2 regions of the Paenibacillus sp. LS-5 genome follow, and region 2 is predicted to be linked to the other one. Evidence: predicted binding sites of a transcription regulator. Region 2 holds the regulator's gene; the other holds the start of a gene.
The links. Region 2 encodes NrdR, which represses ribonucleotide reductase genes. Its sites were predicted from a motif close to AACACNATATATNGTGTT; they were not measured.
Positions count from the first base shown of each region.

Region 1: AC0MA3_RS12215 (adenosylcobalamin-dependent ribonucleoside-diphosphate reductase) is a predicted target of NrdR. The motif match lies at 2,666-2,683, and genes of this name have one in related genera.

Region 1 covers NZ_JBWAVA010000006.1:217,195-222,926, forward strand. Annotated here, with positions in the region: gene AC0MA3_RS12205 (YqhG family protein) at 1-707, opposite strand, end outside; gene AC0MA3_RS12210 (DEAD/DEAH box helicase) at 704-2,449, opposite strand; gene AC0MA3_RS12215 (adenosylcobalamin-dependent ribonucleoside-diphosphate reductase) at 2,933-5,590, shown strand.
Region 2 covers NZ_JBWAVA010000029.1:29,368-35,099, forward strand. Annotated here, with positions in the region: gene AC0MA3_RS25630 (hypothetical protein) at 1-503, shown strand, start outside; gene AC0MA3_RS25635 (TerD family protein) at 526-1,833, shown strand; gene AC0MA3_RS25640 (transcriptional regulator) at 2,119-2,769, shown strand; tRNA gene AC0MA3_RS25645 (tRNA-Lys) at 3,327-3,399, opposite strand; tRNA gene AC0MA3_RS25650 (tRNA-Ala) at 3,415-3,490, opposite strand; gene nrdR (transcriptional regulator NrdR) at 3,711-4,187, opposite strand; gene AC0MA3_RS25660 (alpha/beta-type small acid-soluble spore protein) at 4,352-4,570, shown strand; gene AC0MA3_RS25665 (lytic transglycosylase domain-containing protein) at 4,677-5,240, opposite strand; gene coaE (dephospho-CoA kinase) at 5,237-5,732, opposite strand, start outside.

The DNA.
Region 1 (5,732 bases), on a different contig from region 2:
CCCGAGGTGAGCGAGACACCAATGAAATGCAGTTCCTCGCGCTTCAGATCACAGCTCATCTCCACCTTGTAGCAGACGGCAAGCCACGGTTCATAGGCAGCCGAGAGCAAGGTTAAGCGCTGCCTGCCACCGGGATCCTCGAACAGCTGCAGGCATTTGCCTTCCTCCCGGGCAGCTGACCAGATCTGTCCCAGGCGCTTGCTGCCGTAGGTGACGTCCTCGCGCCTGATCATCCCCGGGCCGATCCGGGGGAGCGGCGGAACGAACCCGAAGAAGCGGGAAAGGATGCTGTCCTGCGGATCAGCTGTACCCCCCGGCGGTGCTCCAGCCGCCGGGCCGATCCCTGAGCCGGCGCTTAGCTCCGCGCCGGCTTCTATCCCGGCCGCGCCCGCTCCGGCCGGCAGTCCCGCCGCGGCTGTGCGGTCTCCCGCTCCGCGCGGCTGTCTTACTGGCGGTGCTGCCTGCGCGGCTGCCGCCAGATGATCGTACTTCTCCGGATCGAAGACGAAAGTGAACGACAGCGTTTCCGGGGGGGCGCCCGTCCGCTCGACGAACCCCCAATAATAAGGCCGCTCCGTGAGCATGCGGTCCGCGCGAGGTGAGAGCTTCACCGTCACATGCAGGGGTGACACTTCGATCATCGAGCACTCTGTAGCCTCCAGATAATCCATGACTTGCTTGCGCACTTCCTGTGGCGTGAGTGTCATGCCCCGGCCTCGCTTTCGCCTTGAACCCCATGGGTCAGCTCGCTCAGCGATTCACCGATATGGTCCAGCCCGCTGCGCAGCTCCTCGTCGCTGCGGGCTTCGAGCATGATCTTATACAGGCTTTTTTCCAGTGATTCCTTCTTCTCGAAGCGTTCCAGAATGACGTCCAGTCCTCCGATGACCATCTCGAACATATTGATCTTCTCATGCAGCAGATGGAGAATATGCTCCTCAATGGTGCCTTCAGTTGAAAGATTGTAGATCACCACATCATTCTCCTGCCCCAGCCGGTGCACCCGGCCAATCCGCTGCTCCACCCGCATCGGGTTCCAGGGCAGATCGAAATTGATCATATGGTGGCAGAACTGCAGGTTGATGCCCTCGCCGCCGGCTTCGGTGGCAATCATCACCTGGGCGCGGCCGCGGAATAAGTCCATCATCCAGTCTTTTTTGCCCCGGTTCATGCCGCCGGAGTAAGTTACACACTGGAGACCGTGATCCCGGAAGTATTGAAGCAGGTACTCCTGAGTAGCCCGGTATTCAGTGAAGACGATCACCTTCTCGTTCATTTCCCGGATCAGCTCCATGGTTTTCTCCGCTTTTGTATTCGTTTTGACGGTGCGGAGGATCTGGAGCAGCTCCATCATCCGCTCGCGTTTTGGCGAGTCGGCCGGGAGCTTCTTGATCAGGTTGACCAGGGTTATAAAAACAGCATCCCGGCTGCTGCACACCTCGCGCTGCAGAGTAACCAGAGAGAGCATGCTGCTGAGATTGCCGCCCGATTCCTGATACTGGTCTTTGACAAAGGCCGTAACTCCGTCATATAATACTTTTTCCTCCGGTGAGAGCGTGAGCGGTATATTCTTTACTTTTCGCTTCGTGAAAGTCACCGGGCCTTCGCCGCGGCGGTTGCGGATCATGACTTTGGATAGCTCGCCCCGCAGTTGAACCTCGTTCTTCGGCTGGCGCTTGTCTACCACGAAATTGGTGGCAAAATCCCCCTGATTACCAAGCTGGCCCGGCTTTAGCAGTGTGATCAGATTAAACAGCTCGCCGAGATCATTCTGCACCGGTGTGGCAGTGAGCAGAAGGCAGTATTTTTTGCGCAGCTGCTGGACGAAGAGATAATTGGTTGATTTCTTGTTCTTGAGTTTATGGGCTTCATCGATAATAAGCATGTCGTATTCTTGATTCAGCAACAGTTCCTTATGCGGGTCCCGCTTGGCGGTATCCATAGAGGCGACAACGATATGGTTGTCCCAGGAGTAGGTCTTTTTTTGGGCAATAGCAGATATACCGAATTTGGTATTCAACTCACGCACCCATTGAAGCACCAGTGAAGCTGGTACAAGAATGAGGACCTTGGTCACAAGTCCCCGAACAAGATATTCCTTCAGCACGAGCCCGGCTTCAATGGTCTTGCCAAGTCCGACCTCATCGGCGAGAATGGCGCGTCCGGACATTTGGAACAGTACTTTATGAGCGGTATCGAGCTGGTGGGGGAGAGGGGACAGACCGGACAGATGCTTCATGCACTGAAGCTCATCAAAGCTGGTTACAAGCCCTGATTTTTCACCTTGAATGGCTAACCGGGACAGCCTCCAATTTCCCCAAGGTCCGCCTTTCTCCAGCCTCGACTCCAGATCATCCAGCCAGTTCCGGTCGAATGACAGAGGGACAGGCAGCAGCGTTTCGTGGGCCAGATCCTTTTCGGGTAACGGGTTACGGAATAATTGCGTCATGTTGCAGCCTCCTCCGGCGCTTGGTTCATAGCGAAATGTGTAGCAGTAGTATGCTCTTAAAAGAGAGAATTCATAACCTGCTATTTTCGGTCCGATGCTGTAAAATAGCGAGCAAGCGGGAGTAAATGTGCCATCTTTTGCCGATATTTCGCTGAGAGGCTCCTATTTTCGAAAAAGACCTTCTACACAATATGTGGTATAGTTGAAAAGCTGATTGACACAATATATTGTTACAAATGCTTGAAAGTTTGATTAATCCGGGCGTTTTTCGGTTATTTTTTATTGACAAGGGAAAGTTTCTGCGTGCAAGTCTGGTGCAGTCCATCCGCCGAAGTTCGGGTTGAAATATAAGGATTTAATATGGTTCACGCTATACATCATCCTTATATTTCTCGCTGAAACGGATTCCGTCCCGTAAAAGGATGGCGAAGCCGTTTCCACTTGGAGAGTTTTACATATCACAATATCCGGGAGGTTTTTCTATTGAGTACAGTGGAACGCAAACAGCGTCTTGAAGGTCTGAGTGAAAAAATATTTTTGGACCGTTATGCCTGGAAGGATGCGGACAACAACAATGCCAAGGTAGGCGACGTTGTGCTCGTGCTGACCAAAGACGATCCGAAGTTCCCAACCAAGGAAGTCGGGGAGATTGTTGAACGTAGCGGCCGTGTGGTAACCGTAAAGACGCGTAGCGGCGAGCTTGTACAGTCGGATGTGGAAAAATTAACACTTAACATAGAGAAGACTCCTGAGGAAATGTGGGACCGGCTCGCTTCTGCCATGGCTTCGGTAGAGAAAACCCCGGAGCTTCAGGAAGAATGGACAGGCAAATTCCGTTCCATTCTGGATGACTGGAAGCTAGTTCCGGGCGGACGCATTGCCGCAGGTGCCGGGGCAAGTGAAGAACTGACCCTGTTCAACTGTTATGTCGTTCCTTCGCCAAAAGACAGCCGCGGGGGCATCATGCAGACGTTGTCTGAAATGACTGAGATCATGGCCCGTGGCGGCGGTGTAGGCATCAACCTGTCCTCGCTTCGTCCGCGTCGTGCTATCGTTAGAGGCGTTAATGGCTCGTCGAGCGGTTCTGTATCCTGGGGCGGACTGTTCAGCTACACCACTGGATTAATCGAACAGGGCGGAAGCCGCCGCGGCGCGCTAATGCTGATGATTAATGACTGGCACCCGGATGTGGTCGATTTCATCACCGTGAAGCAGACGATGGGCCAGGTGACCAACGCCAACCTGTCGGTATGTGTGAGCAACTCCTTTATGAAAGCAGTGAAGGAAGATCTGGACTGGGAGCTGGTATTCCCGGATACGACTGATCCGGATTACGATACTGTCTGGGACGGGGATCTGGATAAATGGAAGGCCGATGGCCGGGCCGTGATTCCTTACCGTACAGTCAAGGCGCGTGAGGTATGGCACACCATTATTGAATCGGCCTGGAAATCGGCGGAGCCGGGTGTCGTATTCATGGAATACTACAACCAGATGTCCAACAGCTGGTACTTCAATCCGATTATCTGCACCAATCCATGCGGTGAGCAAGGTCTGCCGGGCTGGGGTGTATGCAATCTGTCGGCCATCAACCTCTCCAAGTTCTATGATGCGGAGAATCATGATGTAGATTGGGCGGATCTGGCAACAACCACCCGCTATTCCGTACGTTTCCTGGACAATGTTATCGACAAAACGCCTTACCACTTCCCTGAGAATGAAGCGAACCAGAAGCTGGAACGCCGAGTAGGTCTGGGCACCATGGGTCTGGCCGAGCTGATGATCAAGCTGAACATCCGTTACGGAAGCCCGGAATCCCTGGAGTTCCTGGACAAGCTCTACGGTTTCATGGCACGCGAAGCGTACCTGGCCTCATCCGGTATTGCCGGTGAGAAGGGTTCCTTCCAGGCCTTTGATACAGAAAAATATCTGCTCAGCGGATTCATGAAGAATATCACCGAAACTTATCCGGAAGTCGGCGAATCCATCCGCAAGCACGGTATGCGCAATGTTACCGTGATTACTCAGGCGCCTACAGGCAGTACGGGTACCATGGTTGGCACATCGACGGGTATTGAGCCGTATTTCGCCTTCAAATATTTCCGTCAGAGCCGTCTGGGATACGACGAACAGTTCGTACCGATTGCCCAGGAATGGCTGGAAGCCCATCCGGGTGAAGACCTTCCGGACTACTTCGTAACTTCGATGGATCTGTCTGCGAAAGATCATATCCGCGTACAGGCCGCAATTCAGCGCTGGGTAGACAGTTCGATCTCTAAGACAGCGAACTGCCCGTCCGACTTCACCGTTGAGGAAACAGCAGAGCTGTATGAAATGGCCTTCGATCTGGGCTGCAAAGGCGTAACGATCTACCGTGACGGCAGCCGTGACGTACAGATTCTGGAAACGGCGAAGAAGGAAGACAAGAAGGAATCTCCAGTAACAGAAGCCGCAGCTCCGGCAGTGGAACAGGCAGCACAGGCAGTAACAGCCAGCGCAGTTGTAGCAGCATCGCCGGCACCGCAAGCCAGCACCGCAGGCAGTGGAGACAAACAATACAAAAAACGCCCGCAGGTTCTGCGCGGCGCTACCTATAAGATCAACACGCCATTCGGCATGGCGTATATCACTATCAACGACCTGGATGGCATTCCGGCCGAAATCTTCCTGAATGTCGGCAAAGCAGGCTCCGACGTCTTCGCTATGGCCGAAGCACTGGGCCGTGTCTGCTCGCTGTTCCTCCGTTACGGAGACCACGGCGAGAAGGTTGAGCTGCTGATCAAGCATCTCAAGGGCATCGGCGGCTCCGGTGCCATTGGCTTCGGCGCGAACCGCGTTGAATCCATCGCTGACGCGGTAGCCAAAGCACTGGAGACTCATGTGCAGAACAATGCCCATGACGACCATGTGCCCGCTCCAATCGCGGCCACCCTGGAGCTTGATTTCAATGAAGCTTTGAATGCGGAATTGAATTCAAGCGTGCCGGCGGCAGCTTCCACGGACGATAGTCACGGCGGCCACGGTGCACACAGCCACGCCACCGCCTCCCGCGACCTCTGCCCATCCTGCGGCAGCGCCTCGCTGGTTAATATCGAGGGCTGCAAAACCTGCAGCAATTGCGGATATAGCCGGTGCGGTTAAGAGGAGCTTAGGTTAAGTAAGCGGTGAATATTTTTTATTCAGAATTTTCGCTAACATTATACAAATACACAAACAGTCCTGATGAAAACTTTCATCAGGACTGTTTGTGTATGATTTGGATCTGAATATGAACTGTTAGGAA
Region 2 (5,732 bases):
ACTTCACATTCAGCCTTTATCGGGATGACAGGGGATGGGTCCTTCATCCCTTTGATGGCATCCTGCTGAGGAACCAGACGATGTGCGCACTTGTCGCACAAGAGCTGTTCAAACACAAGCCTTTTCAGGTAATGCTGGCGAAAGAAGGTATTCTCTTCACCGATATCCGTTCCACCGTTAACCTCGACAATGTGAACACTCCGATTGCCGCACGCAATGAGCGCAATGATCGGGAGTCTCGTGATAACCCGGCTGATGACCTGATGGAATTTGTTCAGCAGCATTCGGTTGAAGAGGTCATTGAATACGAGTGCGGTCTTATTGGAAGCCGCATCTCCTTTTATAGAGAGATCCTGCAGCGTATGTTCATGGACAACCTGGGTCCCTCAGATCCGGAGTTCCAAAAGGTACTGGATATCGTACGTATTTACGAACATTCCTTGGACAAGCTATCCAATCTGAACGGCCCGGATCTTGACGCGGGAAGACGTGGCAGATTATAAATCTCTTGAAAGGCTGATTCTAATGACACTTGAGCTTATAAAGGGACAAAAGTGTAACTTAACGAAAGACAATCCTCTCCTTACCCGGATTATTGTAGGAATGGGCTGGCACAATACGAGATCTGAGGTTGAAGTTGATTTTTCCGCCTTTTTGCTTACGCCTGCCGGGACTGTAACTAAAGATGAAGACCTTATTTTTTATGGCAATTCTTCTACTTCGAACCAATCCATAGCTGTATTGCTGTCGGATAAAAAAGCCTATGCAGGCTTAACCGATAACACACAAATCGCTGTCGAGCTCAGGCAAATTCCTGCAGACTACGAACGGATTGCTTTTGCACTAACGATATATGAGGCTGAAAAGCGGCAGCAGAACTTCTCGCTTCTGGACGATGCGTATTTACGGATTATTAACGCTGATGATGGAACGGAACTTCTCCGCTATAACCTAGGTAAAGGTTTCTCTGTAGAGACCGCCATTGTCACGGGAGAGATCTATAGATACCATAATGAATGGAAATTCAGCGCTGTAGGTTCGGGATATGCTGGAGGTCTAGCTGCCTTATGCAAAAGCTATGGGATAGAGGTCAATGACATACTGCCCTCGGTTGTACCCGCCAGCCCAATAATTCAATCACAGCAGTCGCCACTTGTCCTCCCAGAACTGCGGTCACGGCCTAAGGCAGCGGGCAATTTGCCCCCTTCTTCACCAGCATTACCTCCAGAACCCCAATTAAATCTGAATACCATCCTCCTTAAGAAACGCGGGGAGAAGATCAATCTCCAGAAAGGGACTGATTCCCTGGGCGAGATACTGATCAATCTTAACTGGTATCAAAAAAAATCTTCGGGCTGGTTCGGAAGTAAAGGCGTTGACCTTGACCTTGGTTGTCTGTTTGAACTGAAAAATGGCATCAAGGGCTCTGTCCAAGCACTCGGTGAATCCTTCGGAAGCTTGAACAGGCCGCCTTATATCTCCCTTGACGGGGATGACCGCACCGGCTCCATAGCTACCGGCGAGAATCTGAGGATTAATGGCCATTATCTTTCCGAAATTAGCCGCATTGTTATCTTTGCCTTCATCTATGAGGGAATCACGAACTGGTCGGAGGCAGATGCGATTGTAACCATCAAGCAGCAAGGCGGTCCGGAGATCGAGGTCCGGCTGGATGAGCACAACAACAATAAGGGCATGTGTGCCATCGCTATGATTCGTAATCTGAATGATGAGACACTCAGCGTCGAGAGACTCGTAGAATATTTCGCCGGACACCAGGAATTGGATCAGTATTATAACTGGAATCTGAGATGGGAAGCCGGCAGTAAATAGCGGTCATTACAGATACAATGAGAAACCTTGCTTCTCAGTTCCTCTATCTAACGCAACAGTGTACCACTGAAAATCGTTAACTAATAAACTCCACTCATACTTACACTTTGGAATGTTGAATTGAGTTCACTCAATAGGCCGCGTTATAATAAAAGACATAGGTTGTGAAGCACACGCCGCTTTCATACAATGCCTGCCTGAATAATACTTCAGGACGGGTTGTTGTGGGCGGTTTTTTTGTGCGATAAATTAGACTTTGGTATATGACTTAAGGAGGAATTATTGATGCCACGATTTGAGCAGCAGTACGAGGAATGGATAAAAAGCAATATAGAGAACGAGAACAACCACAGGCGTATAGAATTACTTGGCAAAGGATTAGGTCACGGAACAGTTGAGTTTCTCCGCACAATATGGTTTCCGGCCATCGGAAATTTGGATCATCTGTTTCCGGAATGGGAGGTACGCGACTTTCATAACGGATACCGTTATTTGGATTTGGCGTATATGCCTGGGGGTGTGAAGGGCGGGATTGAAATCCAAGGCTATGGTCCACATGCCAGGGATCTGGACGTCCGAAGGTTCAAGGATTTATGCCGTAGGCACTGCTTGCTGGCTCTGGATGGCTGGACCTTCCTCCCCATCGCTTATCCTTCGATTGTGGAAGAGCCAAAGCAATGTCAGCAACTGGTGCTGTCTTTTATAGGCAAATTTATTGCGACAGATGTGTCTGCCTCGTTAACCTGGCTGCAAGCAGAGTCTCTGCGTTTCGCAAGACGTCTGCTCCGGGCGTTCACACCCTTGGAACTTGCGTTGCATCTCAAAGTCACAGATAGACATGCCAGACGGATCCTACACGAAATGGTCCAACTGCAGCTACTGGATATAGCAAGCGGCGGACAGCAGCGCAATCGTACATATCAGCTGAAAGTGTAGCTAGGTGAGGGGGTGGGTAAGAAAATGTATGGCTGGGTGGATCAGTGGAGCTGACTAATCAGGAGTCGGGGTTAGGTCGGACTACATTCTTATTGCCATCGTAATGGTGGAGGAGTTGAGTGAATCGTTACGGACCGAGGTGCCTTTATTCCCACCAAAAAGGCTATTTCGTCTATCTTACGGACTCAGATGCAGTTATTTGCTGATATTCCGTGCGAAACATGCCTGATCGAGGTAAATAAGCGCGGTACGGTCCGTAAGCTCTGCTGAACATGCCGATTTGAGAAGATAAAGTCAATGGGGTCCGTTACGGTACCATTGTTAAGAGAGCACAGTCGGGAAGCCTTGGTTAGTCCAAAAGCGGGGGGCCGGGGTTGGTGGGTTGGTGGGTTGGTGGGTTGGTGGGTTGGTGGGTTGGTGGTCGACAGCATTTGGTGCTGTCACTTACACTTGGCGAGCGTTTGCTAGGCAGTAGTTCCCCACTCCATTCACTGCCCCTAATCCACCTACTCCCCTGAACAATAAAAAGAACGGCATCTCTGCCGTTCTTACTGTGATGGACTCTCAGGGGCTCGAACCCTGGACAAATAGATTAAGAGTCTACTGCTCTACCAACTGAGCTAAGAGTCCAAGTATAAAAATTATTGGTGGAGCCAAGGGGGATCGAACCCCTGACCTCATCGCTGCCAGCGATGCGCTCTCCCAGCTGAGCTATGGCCCCATGAGACGTTTTAGAACTACAATATGTATTCTAAAAACTGACTTTATTTGTAATGTTCATGTCACTTAGAAGCTGATTTGTTTCGTAGGCGACTTCTATATAATATAAAAATTCAGGGTCCGTGTCAACACCTTTTTTCAAAAAGCTTGGAGGCGCCCCACGCTAACCCTTGTAATAAGCCGCCAGCAGGTCAGCGGCTTATTACTTTCACTTAGAAGGACTACAAACCCTCCAGCTCCCCGGTACTCTTGGACAACAGGCCTTTCAGCTCTTTCATGAACATGTTGATGTCCTTGAACTGGCGGTAGACGGAGGCGAAGCGGACGTAAGCGACTTCATCTACAGGATAGAGCTGCTCCATGACGAGCTCACCGATCTGGCGGCTCTCCACTTCAGCCAGGGCGATCCCCCGCAGCGACTTCTCGACCTCGGAGACGATGACCTCGAGGCGCTCAACGGAGACAGGACGTTTCTCACAGGCGCGGATCAGGCCTCGCAGGATTTTGTCGCGGCTGAATTCCTCGCGGCTGCCGCCTTTTTTGATTACAATCAGCGGTGTCTCTTCGATCATCTCAAATGTGGTGAACCGCCGACTGCATGATTCACATTCCCGCCTGCGACGGATTGACTTATTTTCGTTGGCCGGGCGTGAGTCCAGCACTTTGGTATTCGTGTGATCACAGTAAGGACATTTCATAAGCTTAATCACTTCCTTTTGCAATAGGTGTAACGCCCCGGTCCGGCAAAGAATCGGCTCTGAAGCGCTCATTCTAATTTCCATAAAACACCGTTTATTTGTTGTTATGAAGATGGCAAGTCCAGCACATAATACTGTTACCAACCGATAGGAGGTGAACAGTAATGAGCCAAAATAACAGCTCCAATAACCTGGTAGCTCCAAATGCACGCGGTGCCTTGGATCAACTGAAATACGAAGTTGCCCAAGAACTCGGTATCACCCTCTCCCCAGACGGGTACCAAGGCAATAAAACTTCTTACGAAAATGGTTCGATCGGTGGTTACATCACAAAACGTCTTGTAACCCTGGCTGAACAATCACTGGCAGGTCAGTTCAAATAAACATGTCTCCTAAGTTTGCCAAGAAGTATTATTCGACTTTCGGGTCGTGTAATACTTCTTTTTACATAATTCAGGGGCTTAATGACTATTCATTACTCCTCGCAGCCTAGAACTCATTATAGATCTCTGTATACTGTTCGTAATAATAAATAACACGCTGCACATAATGGCGGGTCTCACCAATCGGAATATCCTTCACAGCGGCTTCGCTGCCGTCCCACTCCCCTTCATCCATCCAGCGCTTGACCTTGCCGGGACCCGCATTGTAGGCCGCAATAACCGCTATACGGTTGCCGTCGAACTGCCGGGATAGTGAAGACAGATACCAGGTGCCCAGCTCAATGTTAGCCGATGGTTCTTCCTTAAGCCTATCCAGTGATACATCCGGAAGCTTGGCCTTTTCGAGTGCCCATTTGGCGGTATCAGGCATCAGCTGCATGAGCCCTATAGCCCCTTTTTTGGACTCCCGGCCTGTTTTGTAATTTGTCTCTACCCGAATGATGGCTGCCACAAGGAATGGATCCATCTCATAAGTAACGCTATGCGTACGGATCTCATTTTTATAGTAAATGGGATAAAACAAGGACATCCAGTTCGTACTCAAGAATAGAATGGCTGTAAAACCTATAAACAGCAGGAGCAGCACTCTTTTTTTACGCAACCATTTCATGACAGCCCCAGCCTGTCCCATAAAACAGCAACCTGCTGCCTTGTATCTTCCAGTTCTCCACTGTTGTCGATGACATAGGTAGCCTTCCTGCGCTTCTGTTCAATGTCCATCTGGGCACCTAATCTGACTTCCGCCTGCTCCAGGGTTAACTGATTGCGTTCCATCAGTCTGAACAGCTGAAGCTCACGGGGAACGTAGACCACGATGATGTGTTGAAAAAGATTGTCCAGGCGGGATTCATACAATAGCGGAATATCCACGATGACCAATCGCCGGGGGTCTTCCTGCTCCAAGGTATACATGCGGTTCTTAATCTCCAGGCGTATCGCCGGATGTGTAAGATCATTCAGGTTCTGCAGAGCCTCAGGATCGTGGAAAACAATCTCTCCCAGCTTAGCCCGGTTAAGCGTCCCATCCGGCAGCAGAATTTCTACTCCAAACTTGTTCACGGCTGCGTCCAGAACGGGAGACCCCGGCAGCATTACCTCTCTG